Regions from separate parts of the Bacillus sp. M5A3_1b genome, predicted to be linked through region 2. Evidence: a T-box and tRNA genes for the amino acid it is inferred to sense, from the RefSeq annotation. Region 2 holds a T-box; the other holds one or more tRNA genes.

Region 1 (8,101 bases), on a different contig from region 2:
CATCATGGCCACCACCAAGACCTGCGCCACGTTGACGTCCTACCGCATCAATTTCATCAATGAAAATGATACAAGGAGCATTTTTCTTTGCATTTTCGAATAAATCACGTACACGTGATGCACCGACACCGACGAACATCTCTACGAAATCAGAACCACTGATAGAGAAGAATGGAACGCCTGCCTCACCTGCAACAGCACGTGCTAGTAAAGTTTTACCTGTACCTGGAGGTCCTACTAATAGAACACCCTTCGGAATACGGGCACCAACTTCAGCGAACTTACGAGGATCTTTCAAGAATTCAACTACCTCAACAAGCTCTTGTTTCTCTTCATCCGCTCCAGCAACATCTCTGAAACGAACTTTTTTCTTTTCGTCATTATATAACTTCGCCTTACTTTTCCCGAAGTTCATAACACGGCTACCGCCGCCCTGAGCCTGGTTTAATAAGAAGAAGAATAAAATGAAGATAATGACGAACGGAATGATAGAAGTAAAGAACGTTACCCAAGCACTTGTTTCTTCTGCTGGTTGATACTTAACTTCAGCACCTTGCGCTTTGTCATTAATTTTCTTTTGTAATTCCTCAGTATTTGGTGCATAAGTAACAAATTGTTCTCCTTGGCTAGAGTTGTTAAATTGTCCTTTTACCTCAAATACACCATTTTTCGGTTGAAGTTGCACATTACGCACTTCACCCTTTTCTAGTTTAGTAATGAATTTATCGTAGCTAACTGATGTCGTTTTTTGTGTCGAACCATTAAAATAGCTCACGATTCCAATTACTACTAGGAATATCAGTAAATAAAAGATGGTATTACGGAAGATACGATTCATTCCTAACCTCCTCTCACGGCATAAACACTATAGTAAATCGTAACATAGAAAAACTTTCCTATACAATTGTGACGCCTGTATTTAATTAATTTGAGTAAACACTTGGTTTTAATACTCCTACATAAGGAAGATTACGGTACTGCTCTTTATAATCTAATCCATACCCTACAACAAATTCATGTGGAACAGTAAACCCAACATAATCCGCTTTCAAATCTACCTTACGGCCTGTCGGCTTATCTAATAACGTAACAATTTTTACAGACTTCGCTTTACGATATTTGAATAGGTCTACTAAGTAACTTAGCGTAAGACCGCTATCAATAATATCTTCAACGATTAAAATATCGCGACCCTCTACAGAAGTATCAAGGTCTTTTAAAATTTTCACTTCGCCTGTTGAAACAGTAGAGTGACCGTAACTAGATACAGCCATAAAATCCATTTCAAGATATGTATCTGTTCTCTTTAATAAATCTGCCATGAATGGCATTGCGCCCTTTAATACACCAATCGCAAGAGGTATTGTGTTTTTATAATCCTCTGCAATAACCGCACCTAATTCGCGCACCTTTTCTTGTATTTGTTCTTCAGAAATTAATACTTTTTCGATATCTTGATTCATCATTTCATTATCCTCCCGGAAGACTCCTTGCTTTTGTAGTGAATAATCATATATTTATCCTTCTTTGCCGCCTCTTTCGAGATAGCAAATGCAGATCGCTTCAACAAGGGTACCCAAATAATATTCCCACTTGCATCACAAACGACCGGCCATTCTTCTCTTTTTTCTCTTGGTACTTTTGCTTCGATAAAAATAGTTTTTATCTTTTTTGTGCCATTCATACCTTGTATTGACATGCGATCTCCATTTTCTCTAGAACGAATACGAAGTGGATATGATATATCATTATACTTAGCAACAAATACTGTTTCATTCATGTTACTTGGTATGTCTTCGCTCACCTCTGTTACAAGCTTATCTCCGTTCGATAGCGTAATTGTCCCGGGCACTGATAAATCTTGTAAAAAAGGAGAAACAATTTCTTGTTTAAATCCAAAGCTGCACTCCTCGTATGCGCGAACAATTTTTAAATCACCTGGGAAATCAAGTGAACCCGAAGGTTGTGTCCGCTTAAAAAACTCGATCACTTTGTCAATATGTATAGAAGAAAGAGAAGATGGAATCTTATATTCATAAAGATAGTTTAATATTAGTTGAATCCCTCTTCTTTGTAAAGGCATAGACATGGATTCAAAGGCAGGAATTGATAAGCTAATTTGTTTATCACTTTTTTTTGTAATTACTTTATTCATTTTCTCAAAAGCTAATTCCTGCAAATACGCCTCATCCTCTTGCATCTGCATGCTAAATTTTTGAAATTTCTCATGCACTTGTGAACTTTCTTCTTTCAAATGAGGGAGAACATATTTACGTAATCGATTCCTTGTATATACTTCCTTTTTATTACTTGGATCTATACGGGGAATTATTTTTAGCTTATTACAGTAATCAACAATCTCTTCCTTCGTTACTCCAAGTAACGGCCTAATTAAATATCCATTATGAAAAGGACGCTTCACTGCAATTCCTGCATATCCTTTCGGAGTACTCCCTCGTACAAGGCGCATTAAAATCGTCTCTACTTGATCATCACCATGATGTCCAAGAGCTACATATCTCGCATCATATTTCTTCATTATTCTTTCCAAAAATGCATATCTGCATTCTCTAGCAGCAACCTGTGCATTCATTCCGTGTTGCTGTTGATATTGCGACACATTAATCCTTATCGTTTCGCAAATAACTCCCAGCCCTTTACAAAGGTCCTGCACAAACTGTAGGTCCTCATGAGATTCATCACCTCTAAACATATGGTCCACATGTGCCACTACAATTTCGAACTGTTTTGCTGCTCTTTTTTCTAACAAATAATATAGAAGAGCCAAAGAGTCAGGACCACCAGAAACCCCTACAACAATTGTTGAACGTTCCTTTAATACATCATGCTGCTTTACAAAGTCATCTACCTTTTCAACAAATGTATCTTTCAACTTCGTAATCACCTTTCATTAAACAAGAACAGCAACGTTAGTTACCTTGTTTATAATGGTACAACTTTTACAAACATTGTGCAAAAAAAAGATATACAAAAATTACATTTTTATCTTACATCATCCGTACATATTCACAAAAGTAATAACATTATCTTTTAAAGTAAAAAAACCTAGGCATCCACCTAGGTTTTTAGAAAGAAACATCACACTTAAAATTTATTGTGCCTGCATTCCTACAATTGGAATCGTAGCCCACTTCGGCATATTTTTCTTCACTTTCGCCACAACGATAGTCATATCATCATTTATATAACCATCACAAGAGCGAATCACCTCTTCCATAATGATATCAGCAATTTCTTGCGGATCTTCGGTTTGTAATTCTTTAATTTTTCGTTTCATCCATAGTTCATGATTTTCTACATGTTGCGCTCCCTCGAAAATCCCATCGCTCATCATAATAAGGATATCGCCCGTTTTTAATTGTTCACCTACTACATCAACTTCAACATCCTCAATAATGCCCATCGGCAAATTACTTGCCTCAATTTTCAAAATATTATTCGCGCGTTTCACAAAACTCGGCGTCGATCCAATCTTTAAAAATTTCGCACTCGCATCCCGCAAATCCACCATAGCTAAATCTAACGTCGTAAACATCTCTTCTGTTGTTCTTAAAGAAAGAATAGAATTGATAGATTTAATCGCTATTTCCTCATCAATGCCTGATTGAAGTATTTTTTGTAATAATTTTACCGTTTCTTTACTCTCCATATGAGCTCTTTGCCCATTTCCCATACCATCACTGATTGCAAGTGCATATTTACCAACACTTAAATCCATCATCGCATAAGAGTCACCAGAAACAAACCCACCGCCTTTTGCAGCTGTGGCCAACCCAGTATCAAGAGAATACGTTTTTGCCGAACCAAATGATATTAAGCTGTGGCCGTTCGGATAAGAAGATTTTTCTTCATGTTTAACAACAATATTTTCCTTTAGAATGTCAGAAAGCATCGGCGCAACTAACTTTTCACATTCTCCATGTTCATTAGATGCAACTGGAATCAACATTTCAATATCAATACTTCCTCTATCTAAACAATATATATCAACATGCTCTACTTCTACGCCAAAATCACGAAACGCTTGCATAATCTGTTCTTCCTGCACTTGATGATTTTCTCGTTCTCTTTGGATCTCCTTAGCAAAATCCTCCATAACTTTTGATACACCTAATAGTTGCTCCGCTACTATTCTACGGTTTTCTTTCATTTGTTTTCGTAATTTTTGTCCTTCATAGAAGTGATCTAATTCACCCGCTACTAAATCCGTCACTTTCTTCCCTCTCACACAATGCTTGTCCCATTCACGAACTAACTTCCGATTATGCTGCAACGTCCCCTCTTCCGTTTCACTCATTATTTGTTTCATATAATCGTACGTTTTGTCGAAATTAACTACCCAGCATTGGTCCTTTTTAAAGCATGTTTGACATGTTTTTGCAGTAATTGTACTTAAGAACAAATCCGCTTCTGTCTCTTTATCTTCCTCCTCCACATATCCATATACAGAAAAGCTATTAGATAAAGCAGCAAATACATGGGCAAATTGATTAATTTTATTCGCTGTAACATCACGCATCCTTCTTAAATACTGTTGTTGATCTTGCGAATGTTCCTGTGTGCCTGGCATGAATTTAGCAATACGATCCATAACAAGTTTCGGTGTTAATAAGAAGAACATAATCGCCACACCAGATTCAATTAAAGTTGTCACAATGTTTGTTTGCTTGTCTACATATAGCGTAATCAAGCTCGTCCCAATTAATAAACCTAAACTAACACCTAAACGCTTCCCTTCTTTTAACAAACCACCAAGCAACCCAGAAAAAGCAAGTAGACTAAGTTGAGACAAACTGGAGACATTGGCTAAACTTAATATTAATCCAGTGACGACCCCCACCGTAGATCCTGTAGCAGCCCCCGCAATAAATGCAAACACGAGCACTAAATACCTAGTAAAAATATGTTGAATAGAAGCGTCATATACAAACCAATCTGTTGTACCTGTTAAAACAGATGCTAGTAATATAATTAAACAAACAATTTCTTCTGTCTCTAGCGCTTGTTGTTTACCTTTTCGTTCTACTAAAAGCGGAACACTTTGTAAAAATATCATAGTTAATACGAAGCTAAGCCCTGCCTCAATCGTACTAACGAGTAAATCGTACATGGTGACAGTTTGTTGCGCGAAATATACGACAACTAAATGTGCGGTTAATGCGGAGATAAATACTTGGAATGGAACAAGTCCAACAGTTTTACGTGTAAACCGACTAAAGAAGATATTATAAATGAAGAAAGTAAAAATAGATGCAAAGGTAAAGAATAAATTATCTATCGAAACTGAAAGTGCGCCCCCCATAAGAGCCAAGAACGCGAGCGGCATTTTATCCCGCTTCATAACATAAACAGCAGCAAAAAACGGCAGTGCAAACGGCAAAATGTTTGTTAATATATATGCTCGTCCCAAAAGAAAACCAATAACAACAATAATAAATCCCCATCTAAAGAAAACCTGTTCAAACTTCATTCGCAACTTACTCGTCCACTTTACTGCTCCAAGCTGACTCTCATTCATTGCCAATGCACTTGTATTCATAGTATTCCTTCCTGCTTTAGGCATATTTTTAACACCACCTGCATAGTTTAATTACTGTCATTATAAAAGATGATTATTGGGATTTTTGTCAAAACAACAGTTTTCACTTTTATAATCGTTCGACTTTTTATTCGAAATAACTCTACATATATACACGGTATGTAATTTATTCTCACCATTTTAATTGAACATTCAGAAAATATAGGGTGATTTTGTAGAAGTGTTGTATGTCTTAATTTATTTAACAAAAAAAGATCATGCAAATTTGCATGATCTTTTTAGGATGACCCGTACGGGATTCGAACCCGTGTTACCGCCGTGAAAGGGCGGTGTCTTAACCACTTGACCAACGGGCCGTTAAATTAAATATAGCGGCGGAGGGGATCGAACCCCCGACCTCACGGGTATGAACCGTACGCTCTAGCCAGCTGAGCTACACCGCCATGTCGTCTTATTTAACGGACAATTAGTATCTTACCTCAGATATATTTTAAAGTCAACACATCTTGAAAACTTTTTTTAAAATATATTTTCACATATAAAAAAGCACCCCGAGCAATCGCCCTGGGTACCTCTCTATATGCTAAGAATTAAACGTTCTTATTATCCGCGACGTGCGCCACGGCCACCACGTTTAGATTCTGTGTTACGCTTTAAAGAAGTTAAACGATCTTCACTGTCCTTTAAGAAACGTGCCATCTTTTGCTCGAATGTTTCTTTTGGAGCTCGTTCGTTACCGCCGCCACGGTTATCTCTGTTGAAAGAACGATTACGTTGTGGACGTCCAGAACGTTGTTGATCGCCACCGCCACCGCGTTGGTATTCACCACGTGGACGATCTCCTTCTGTTTTTTCACGCTCTTTCGCTTTTTTAATAGATAGACCGATCTTACCATCTTTTTCAACGTTAATAACTTTTACTTCTACTTGGTCGCCCACTTTTAAGTGATCGTTAATATCTTTCACATAATTATCAGCAACTTCACTAATATGAACAAGACCCGTTAAGCCTTCTGGCAGCTCCACAAAAGCCCCAAAATTTGTAATACCTGTTACTTTACCCTGTAACTTGCTGCCTACCTCGATTGACATAAAAAAAATGCTCCTCCTTAGTGGTTAAAAAGTCAAATTTTACTTTATTATATATAATCCTAAAATATAGTGTCAATAAGACATACTCTACTTAGAAACAGGAAAAATTATCTCCCCTTTTCCAGAGAAGAAATAATCCCTTCTAGCAATCTTTAATACGTACTCTTCATCATTTAACTTTTGAACTTCGTCTTTTAGACTCTTTTCTTTATTCGTTAATGAATCCAGTTCTTTTTTCATGTCCTTAACTTTTGCTTCTTTTGCTCTAATGGAACTGTTTTGTTGATAAAACGTTACACCAATACTCGCAATAATTGTAAAAGCAAAGACAAGAAAAACCGCTAAACGGCGATAAAGTCGCTTCCTGTTCTCATCCGTTTGTATTATATGCTCTTTAACAGGATTTGGACTCTGTTTTTCGATTGTTCTTTGTCTCAGTTCCCTCATTTCCGAGGTCCCCCTAACTTCTTTTTTATACGCCCCCATAATTGGAAGATGTGTCCCTTCAATTTTGCTATATATTGCAGGAACCCTACATGTTTCATTATAAAAAGTTTAACACGATTAGGGAGAAGTTTCCATATGAGCGAAGCAATAAATCGAACAGGCCAGAAAAAAACTTTCCATATGAAAAGTAATATCCAAATCACCATTTTCCATAACACATGTCCAATTGAAAGCAGTATACGAAATAAGAATAATATAAATGCAATAAATAGCTGCGCTATAATAATAACAGGTTTTATCATGAGTAGCTTTATAATTTGAACAAAAAAGTGTGTTGTTTGCATAAAAATATAGATGAGAAAATTTAACAGTCTCATGTATATTGCTTTCAATAAGCTTTGATATGCCGCAAAACCACATAATAATGCCAAAAATACATATATACGTAGTTCAGCTTCATTTACAAGAAGCAGTACATAAAAAACGAATAATGCTTGGACAATCCAAAATAGTATATCATGTATAAATACAAGCCAACGTTTACGTTCTTGCCGCTTTAAAAATCGTTGGTATGTATCTAAAGACGCTCCAATCCAAGCACCCATTCCGATCATTGAGAGCATCGTATACAACTGAATTGTTAGACTCATTTAAACAACTTACTAAAGAATCCTTTAGTTTTCTCCCCTTGATTCTCATCAATATACAGCATCTCATGAACTTTCCCTTTAATCGATACAACACCTTTTTCTACATCTAAATTTTTCATTTGCAAATTTTGACCACGAATTGTTAAAAAACCCATTACGGTCTCAAGTAAAAACTCCTCGCTATCAAAACTCTCTACCTGCTTTACACCGGTAATATCAATTACACGCCTGCCACGCATAATAATATCATGCTCTACCGAAATATTTTGTTGGTTAGAAGACATAGGTGAGTAACCATTATCCACGTAAATCCCCCCATAGATTTATACTAGCTAATAGTAATGTATGAAGG
Region 2 (8,101 bases):
TGTAACGTCATAAACTAATCCAAGATTAACAATATCAACACCTAGTTCAGGATCAATAACAGCTTCTAAGTTTGCATATAACTTTTCTTCAAATGCTTGTTGTGACATGTATAGCACCCCCTACATATTAATGATATCGATTCTCATTATAACGGATATATATATAATATGCAGGGAATGAGCTCAAAAAAATATTCCTCTTGAAAGAGGAATATTTTTTGAAAGCTATTCAGTTTTGAAATGAGATACGAGTTGATCTAATTCTTGAACTGTTTGTTTCATTTGTCTAGCAGTTACAGTCATCTCATTCATAGTAATGACCTTTTGCTCAGCAGATTGTGCTGTTGCCGCTGTTTCACTAGATACTTCAGTCGAAATAGAAGCGATGTTATTCAGTGAAGCGTTCATTTCTTCAGCGCTTGCAGCCATTTCTTCAGCAGTTGCGGAGATGTCTTGCATTTGAGTAGATACTTTATTTACTTGTTCTACAATCGTTGTGAAAGAATTTCCAGCTTCACGAATGACATGAATGCCTTCAAATGCTTCCGAACGACCTTGGGACATCATAGAGCTCGCAGTTTCAGTGTCTTGTTGAATTTGATGTAGTAGTTGGTTAATATCTGTTGCCGCTGTTTTAGATTGTTCAGCAAGTTTTCGAACTTCGTCAGCTACGACAGCGAAGCCTTTTCCTTGTTCGCCAGCACGAGCTGCTTCGATAGATGCATTTAAAGCAAGTAAGTTTGTTTGCTCTGCGATATTAGAAATAGATTGTACAGCTGTATCAATATATTTTGTGTGAGTGATTAGACGTTCGACCACTTCTGACGTAGCATTTACCGCGTCGTGTATCGTTGTCATTTGTGAAACGGATTTTTGAATAACAGTACTTCCGTCGTTAGCTTGTTCAGATGTAACTACAGCAAGCTCAGTTACAGATGTGGCAGATTCAGCAATACGCTGAACACTTGCCGCCATATCGTCCATTGCTGTTGAGCTTTCTTCCATACTAGAGGCTTGTGATTGAATATTTGCATTTAAGCTAGACATCGAGCTCTGAACTTTTATTGTTGCCTCGCGTGATATATTCGTCTTTTCTAGCATATTTTCAGAAGCGTTTTGCACTTCCACAGATGTTTTTTGAACACGATTGATAATATGTTGTAGGTTTTCTAACATTTTATTAAATGATGTTGCGATCGTACCAATTTCATCATTACTATTTACTTGTAGGCGGGCTGTTAAGTCACCTTCTTGAGATGATAATTCTTTTAGCTTACTATCAATTTGTTGAATTGGTTTAACAAGTTTACCAGAGAACCACCATGCAACAGTGATAGCTACGATAATACAAATAACAAGTGATAAGAAGACAACATATTCAATTTGTAGCGAAGATTGATCAATTTTCTTGATAGATTGATCACGTAACTTTGCTTGTTCGTTACTGTAATTTGTGAAGTCACCAATTACTTTATACACAGTACCATTTTCTGCATAAGCTACTTGTAAAGCCTCTTCCCACTTTTGTTCTTTTGCAAGAGTGAAAACTTTTTCTTCAATAAATTTTCTCCAAGTGGATCCTGATTCCATTGTATTTTTCATGGACTGAGAAACATTTGGATTAGAAAGAAGTTTATCTTTTGAATCCTCCAGACGTTTACTCATCTCATTAAATTTGTCTAATTCAACTTGATCATGTTGTAATAAATAACCTCTTAAAGCAGAGAGCTGTACCTGATAAGCGTCCCCACGCTCTTTCAATTCTGTTGCCAGAGGGGAAATTTCTTTTTGTAATGCTTCAGCTTGACGAGATTGATCCATGGTAAAGAATAAAATAAAAGCTAAGGCGATGCCAAATAAAGCGCAAATCGTTCCCATCATGAACATTAGTTTTTTTCGAATGCTAATAAAACTCATATGATAAAAAGCCTCCTTTGTGAAATCTTAGTATTAGAATTAATAAATTTAAAAAATTGAAAGAAAGCTTTACTCCATTTGGAACAAAGCTTTCTTCTTTCCTTTAGGAATTATAGCAGACGGAATGAGAGATAGAAAGAGATATTTTAAGATGAAAAAAGAGAGACTGTAAATCTCTCTTTTTAATAATTTGGAGCTCATGGAAATATAAATGAAAGTTTTGCTTTAAACGTTTGTTTTGAAATGAGAAACGAGAACTTCAAGTTCTTGTACGGTCGTTTTCATTTCAGAAGCTTTTTTAGCAACGACACTCATTTTGTTTACTTGGTCACCAGCTGAAGTTGCTGTTTGTGATGTTTCGGCGGCAACTTCATTTGAAATAGAAGCGATGTTATTTAAAGCTGCATTCATTTCTTCTGAACTTGCGGCCATTTCTTCAGCAGTTGCAGACATTTCTTGCATTTGTGTAGAGACTTTGTTAATGTGGTTAACAATTTCCGAGAATGAAAATCCAGCGGTACGAATGACTGTAATTCCTTCCGAAGCCTCTGACTGACCTTGTGTCATCATTTCATTTGCTATTTTTGTGTCAGCTTGAATTTGATGAAGTAAATGGTTAATGTCAGTTGCTGCTAGCTGAGATTGTTCAGCAAGTTTTCGTACTTCATCGGCAACAACGGCGAATCCTTTTCCGTGTTCGCCAGCACGAGCTGCTTCAATTGAAGCATTTAAAGCGAGTAAATTCGTTTGTTCCGCGATATTAGAAATGGATTGAAGTGCAGTATCAATATGATTCGTATGTGTAATGAGTCGCTCTACTACTTGTGATGTAGCGTTAACAGCTTCGTTAATGGTATGCATTTGTGTAATAGATTTCTCAATGACTTTATTCCCACTATCTGCTTTTTCTGAAGTTGTAACAGCTAGGCTAGCAACAGAAGAGGCAGATTCTGCAATACGCTGAACACTCGTTGTCATATCGTCCATTGCAGTTGAACTTTCTTCGATGCTTGAAACTTGTGAACGAATACTATACTCAAGAGCATTCATAGTTTCTTCGGTTTTTGCTGTATTTTCCATAGAAGCAGTGGTTTCGATGAACACATTTTCAGACGCTTCTTTTACACTTGTTGATGTTTGTTGCACTTGTTTTATGATACGTTGTAAGTTAGCGAGCATTTGATTAAAGGAATTAGCGATATCACCAATTTCATCTTTACTCGTTACGTGTAATCTAGCAGTTAAATCGCCGTCTTGAGAAGCTAATTCTTTTAATTTCTCATCAATTTGTCGTATCGGTTTAACGAGTTTACCAGAGAACCACCATGCTAATAAAATAGATGTTAACGTACATGTAATGAGTGAGAAGAAAATAATATATTGAATAAGAGATGAAGAAGACTCTACGTCAGCAATTAATGCGTCACGTTTATCATTTTCTTCATTTGCATATTTAGTAAAACGACTTAAAAGATCGTTTACATAATCGGTTTGAGCTAAAGCGATTTTGGATGCTTCGTCCCATTTTCCTTCGCGAGCGAGAGGAAGGACTTCATTATCTATGACGCTTCGCCATTTTGCCCCCATTAAAATGGCTTCTTTCATTCCTTCTGGGAGTTTTTTATCACTTGTTACCTTCTCTCTAGTATCAGCAAGTTTTTTTCCTTCTCGGTTGAATTTATCCAATCCTTTTTGATCATGTGACAGTAAATATTCTTGTAAACCGGCAACTTGTGCTTGGAACCAATCACCACGTTCTTTTAAAATTGTTGCTCGTTTTGATACATCATTTTTTAACGTTTCAATTTCGCTTGCTTGGTTCATAGCGAATGAAAGAATAACAATAAGAGCAATACTAAATAAAGAAGAAATGCTTAAGAGTGTGAACAGTAGTTTTTTGCGAATACTAACATATTTCATCGTTACCCCTGCCTTTAAAAACTATTTATTATGATTTATGAATATTAAGAACGACATTAATAAAAACATCATTATGAAGTTATTAATCTGTTCAATGAAAATTATAGCAGATAATGGAAGATGGCAGATTAATATGAGTAAATGTTCTTAAAATGTATACATTTGTATATCAAAAAGTTCATAAATAAAAATGAGAAATGCTATTGTAATTTGAAATAACATCATGTATACTTCTAATTAGTTGATAACGATTATCAGTATCAACTAATGACATTACTCTTCGTTATGTTGGTCATACCCCTTTTTGACGACGTAAGTCAGAGACGAAATGTTGAAATATCTTGTGTCCTATTCTACAGAATTATGGTAATCTCCAACCTCAACTTATATGCGTGAGCATGCAAAAAGGATCCTATCCGTGAAGGGATCCTTTTTTGCATGCTGTCGCAATTAATGTATATAAACCAGGCACGCGATTTTCAATTTCTTCCGGTGCAGTAGAAGGGAAGACCCACCTTTGATGAGACCCGTGTTCTTCAACTAGTTTTTCAATTTTAAAATGTTCTTCGGCAAGTGTTGTAACAATTTCTCCTAGCGTCCAGCGGCGGATAGTTGTTTTAGGTAGCGATTCTTTCTGTGCTTCTGTAAGAAGGATGCTATAAGCAACATCATCTTCAATCAATTCTTCATCAAAATAATTTCCATTGGCCTGAAATGATGGATGGTCGACTCCTAATAATTTCGTGTAAACAGGATGATAGTCACGAAGGATAAGCATTCCATCTTGCTTAAGTAAAGTAGCAATTTTTTGAAAGAGTGGTTTTAAATCTAGAAAGTAATGGAGTACACCAAGTTCGAGCAATACGATATCAAATGATTCGGAAAGATTTACATCCAGTACATCAGAGACGATGTATTGGATAGAGACACCAGCAGCTTCGGCTAGTTCGGTTGCGTATTTTTCATTACTTGCTGAAATGTCTACAACTGTTATATCGGCTCCTAAAAGAGCAAGAGCAACAGCTTTATTTCCTTTTGACCCGAGTAAATTAATAATACGTTTTCCTTTCGGAGATTGTATGTAAGGTAAATAGTGATCTACCTCGCGCATAGGGTCTTCCATGATTTTTTTCGCATAATCAGCTGGTGCCCCGTGGCGATTCGTCCAAGCTTCATAAGCAGCTGTATTCCAGCTTTTTTCATTACGTGTGCTTAGTTGTTTTTGATTCAATCATATCACTCCTTTTGTGAACGTATAGGTATTCGGCAGGAAGGTGAGATTTCCTGTTTTTCTTGAATTAAAGTTTGATTTTTCTGTTATTAAGTCGTAAAATACGTGTTATACGTAAAAGCGTTGAAAAGGAAAAGTAGGATGAACACATTCTTTCCAGAGAGCTTCGGTAGCTGAGAAGAAGCAAGAATATTCATTTGAACAATGGCCTTTGAGCTTCGTCCTGAACTTATCAAATGATAATAGTAGGCGGCGACGAGAGTTGGTACTCGTTATCAAAACCACAGTATAAGAGCTTATAGCTCCGTACTTGATAAGGCTAATTATGTGAGTAATTGGCGAAATAAGGTGGTACCGCGACTGTTTATACAGCCCCGCCCTTATCTTTTTTAAGATAAGGGCGGGGCTTTTTATATTTTAAAGGAGGAATGTAAGATGAGTATTTTTGTTGGAGGAGCTTGGCCGTATGCAAATGGTTCGTTACATCTTGGACATATTGCGAGTTTGTTACCTGGAGATATTTTAGCACGTTATTACCGGGCAAAAGGTGAGAATGTGTTGTATGTTTCGGGAAGTGATTGTAATGGAACACCGATTGCAATTCGGGCAAAACAAGAAGGTGTGACGGCGAAGGAAATTGCTAATAAGTATCATGAAGAATTCCAGCGATGTTTTCGTAGCCTTGGTTTTACGTATGATTGCTATACACGTACAGATAGTGAGCACCATCATGAAACGGTTCAAAATGTTTTTTTACGTTTATTAGAAGAGGGACATATTTATAAAAAAACAGTGGAACAAGCATATTGCGAAACGTGTACGCAGTTTTTACCTGATCGTTATGTAGAAGGCGTTTGTCCACATTGTCATGAAGCAGCAAGAGGAGATCAATGCGATGCGTGTTCAGCTATTTTAGATCCACTCGATTTGTTAGAAAAGAAATGTAAGTTATGTGGTAGTACGCCGTCTGTACAGGAAACAGAGCATTTCTATTTCGCATTGCATACATTTCAGGAGCAAATTAAAACGGCTGTAGAAAACGCCAAACAAACAGGAACATGGCGAGACAATGCGATTCAACTAACAGAGAGATATGTAAAGGAAGGGTTACAAGATAGGGCCGTATCACGTGATTTACCAATTGGGGTACCAATTCCAGTAGAAGGGTATGAAGATAAGAAAATTTACGTATGGATTGAAGCAGTGACAGGGTATTATTCAGCGAGTAAACATTGGGCTGAAAAAAAAGGGAAAGATGATCAAGAGTTTTGGGATAAAGAAGCGAAAACATATTATGTGCACGGAAAGGATAATATTCCGTTCCATTCCGTCATTTGGCCAGCGGTATTACTTGGAATAGGGGAAGGCGCAATTCCACGTCATATCGTTTCGAATGAATATTTAACAGTTGAAAAAAGAAAATTATCTACAAGTAAAAACTGGGCAGTATGGGTGCCTGACATATTAGAACGCTATGATCCAGATTCTATTCGTTACTTTTTAACCGTCAACGCACCAGAAAATCGTGATACTGATTTTTCATGGCGGGAATTTATTTACAGTCATAATAGTGAATTGTTAGGTGCATACGGGAACTTTGTGAACCGGACATTAAAGTTTATTGAAAAATATTATGGTGGTATCGTGCCGAAAGGAAGTATTGATGTAGAGCTGAAAGATAAAGTAGAAGGATTATATAAACATGTAGGAGAGGCGATTGAGCAAACTAAATTTAAGGTGGCACTAGAATCAATATTTGATGCAGTACGTTTTGCAAATAAATACTTTGATGAGAGGCAGCCGTGGAAACAAAGGGAAGATGATCCAGTTTCATGTAAAGAAACCATTTATAACTGTGTGTATCTTATCGCTAATTTTGCAAATCTCCTTGAACCGTTTTTACCATTTTCAAGTGAAAAAGTTAGAAATACATTATCGATTGTGAACCGAAATTGGGAGCCTCAACATACGTTGCCGAATAGAATTGATAGTGTACAGCCCCTATTTGAGCGAATCGATGTAAAGCAAATTGAGCATGAGGTAGGGAAGCTATATGGAGCAGTAAAGTGAGATAGAGAAAAAGACCTTTCAAATAAATGAAAGGTCTTTTGTTATGCAGTAGGATTCTCTTTCTTATCCTTTAAGAAGAAAAGCACAGCAAGGATTACGAGAATAATAGCTGCAATATCATATGTTATTTTGAATGTAGTATTAAAGTTTAAGTACTCCACTAAAGGGGGTTTGACTGCCCCAGCATATATGCAAATGGGAATGAGGAGCAAATCGTAAAATTTCTTTTCTTTCATATATCTTATTAGGAAGAAGATACACATAATGGCAAAAAAGGCTACGCTTAAAATAGTCATTTATACCTCCAAATAGATTTGAAATTATACCACATTGTAACTGCATTTACATTTATCCCGCTTTAATGGGCAGTAAGATCCCCACCTCAAAATGCAGCGAAAGCAAAGAAGTTATGTGGGGAATCAACTGCCCATAAAAGTCCGATTGGTTCAACTAATAATCAGTGGGGATGAAGAAAACCCCCACTGATTAAAGTTTCACTTTATATGCAAACTTCTATTTTCACGCACTATGCACACTACTATGTTTTTTTGTTTTCCTAGCCGTAAGCAGCTGAGGAGTAAAAATTCCAAGTAGTATAAAGAGTATCCCAATCCACTGCATAAAGGTTACGACTTCATGTACAAGTGTAATAGAAGCGATAATGGCCGTTGGTAATTCAGCTGCTCCTAGTATTGTACTAAGTCCTGTTCCTACTTTCGGTACACCAATTGAAAAACAAATGACAGGTACGACAACGCCGAACAATCCGAGGAAGAAAGCGTATTTCCAAAGACCGGCTTGCAGGGTACCATCCGTTAAAAAGGTTGGCGGGAAGAATAGGCATACGATAAGAGTAGCACTTGTTGTCATAAGAAAGCTTTTCGTATAAGGTGGTACTTCTGTAGCAACACGCCCACTTGCAAAAACATAGAATGAAAAAGAGACAGCGGCTAATAGACCAAA

Evidence for each region. A T-box is a leader RNA that pairs with one kind of tRNA and senses whether it is charged. The one in region 2 lies ahead of metG (methionine--tRNA ligase), so its partner is inferred to be a tRNA-Met.
Region 1: it encodes a tRNA-Met, which carries the amino acid that the T-box ahead of metG (methionine--tRNA ligase) is inferred to sense. The anticodon was not compared.

Annotation. Positions count from the first base shown of each region.
Region 1 covers NZ_JBKEZY010000018.1:12,047-20,147, forward strand. The annotation lists gene ftsH (ATP-dependent zinc metalloprotease FtsH) at 1-838, opposite strand, end outside; gene hpt (hypoxanthine phosphoribosyltransferase) at 924-1,466, opposite strand; gene tilS (tRNA lysidine(34) synthetase TilS) at 1,463-2,893, opposite strand; gene spoIIE (stage II sporulation protein E) at 3,113-5,584, opposite strand; tRNA gene ACLBWW_RS27615 (tRNA-Glu) at 5,845-5,916, opposite strand; tRNA gene ACLBWW_RS27620 (tRNA-Met) at 5,930-6,003, opposite strand; gene ACLBWW_RS27625 (S1 domain-containing RNA-binding protein) at 6,164-6,652, opposite strand; gene divIC (cell division protein DivIC) at 6,740-7,099, opposite strand; gene yabQ (spore cortex biosynthesis protein YabQ) at 7,096-7,749, opposite strand; gene yabP (sporulation protein YabP) at 7,746-8,054, opposite strand.
Region 2 covers NZ_JBKEZY010000003.1:131,088-139,188, reverse strand. The annotation lists gene ACLBWW_RS10435 (metal-sulfur cluster assembly factor) at 1-108, opposite strand, end outside; gene ACLBWW_RS10430 (methyl-accepting chemotaxis protein) at 226-1,917, opposite strand; gene ACLBWW_RS10425 (methyl-accepting chemotaxis protein) at 2,143-3,837, opposite strand; gene ACLBWW_RS10420 (class I SAM-dependent methyltransferase) at 4,250-5,068, opposite strand; T-box leader at 5,183-5,453, shown strand; gene metG (methionine--tRNA ligase) at 5,504-7,138, shown strand; gene ACLBWW_RS10410 (hypothetical protein) at 7,180-7,434, opposite strand; gene ACLBWW_RS10405 (EamA family transporter) at 7,658-8,101, opposite strand, start outside.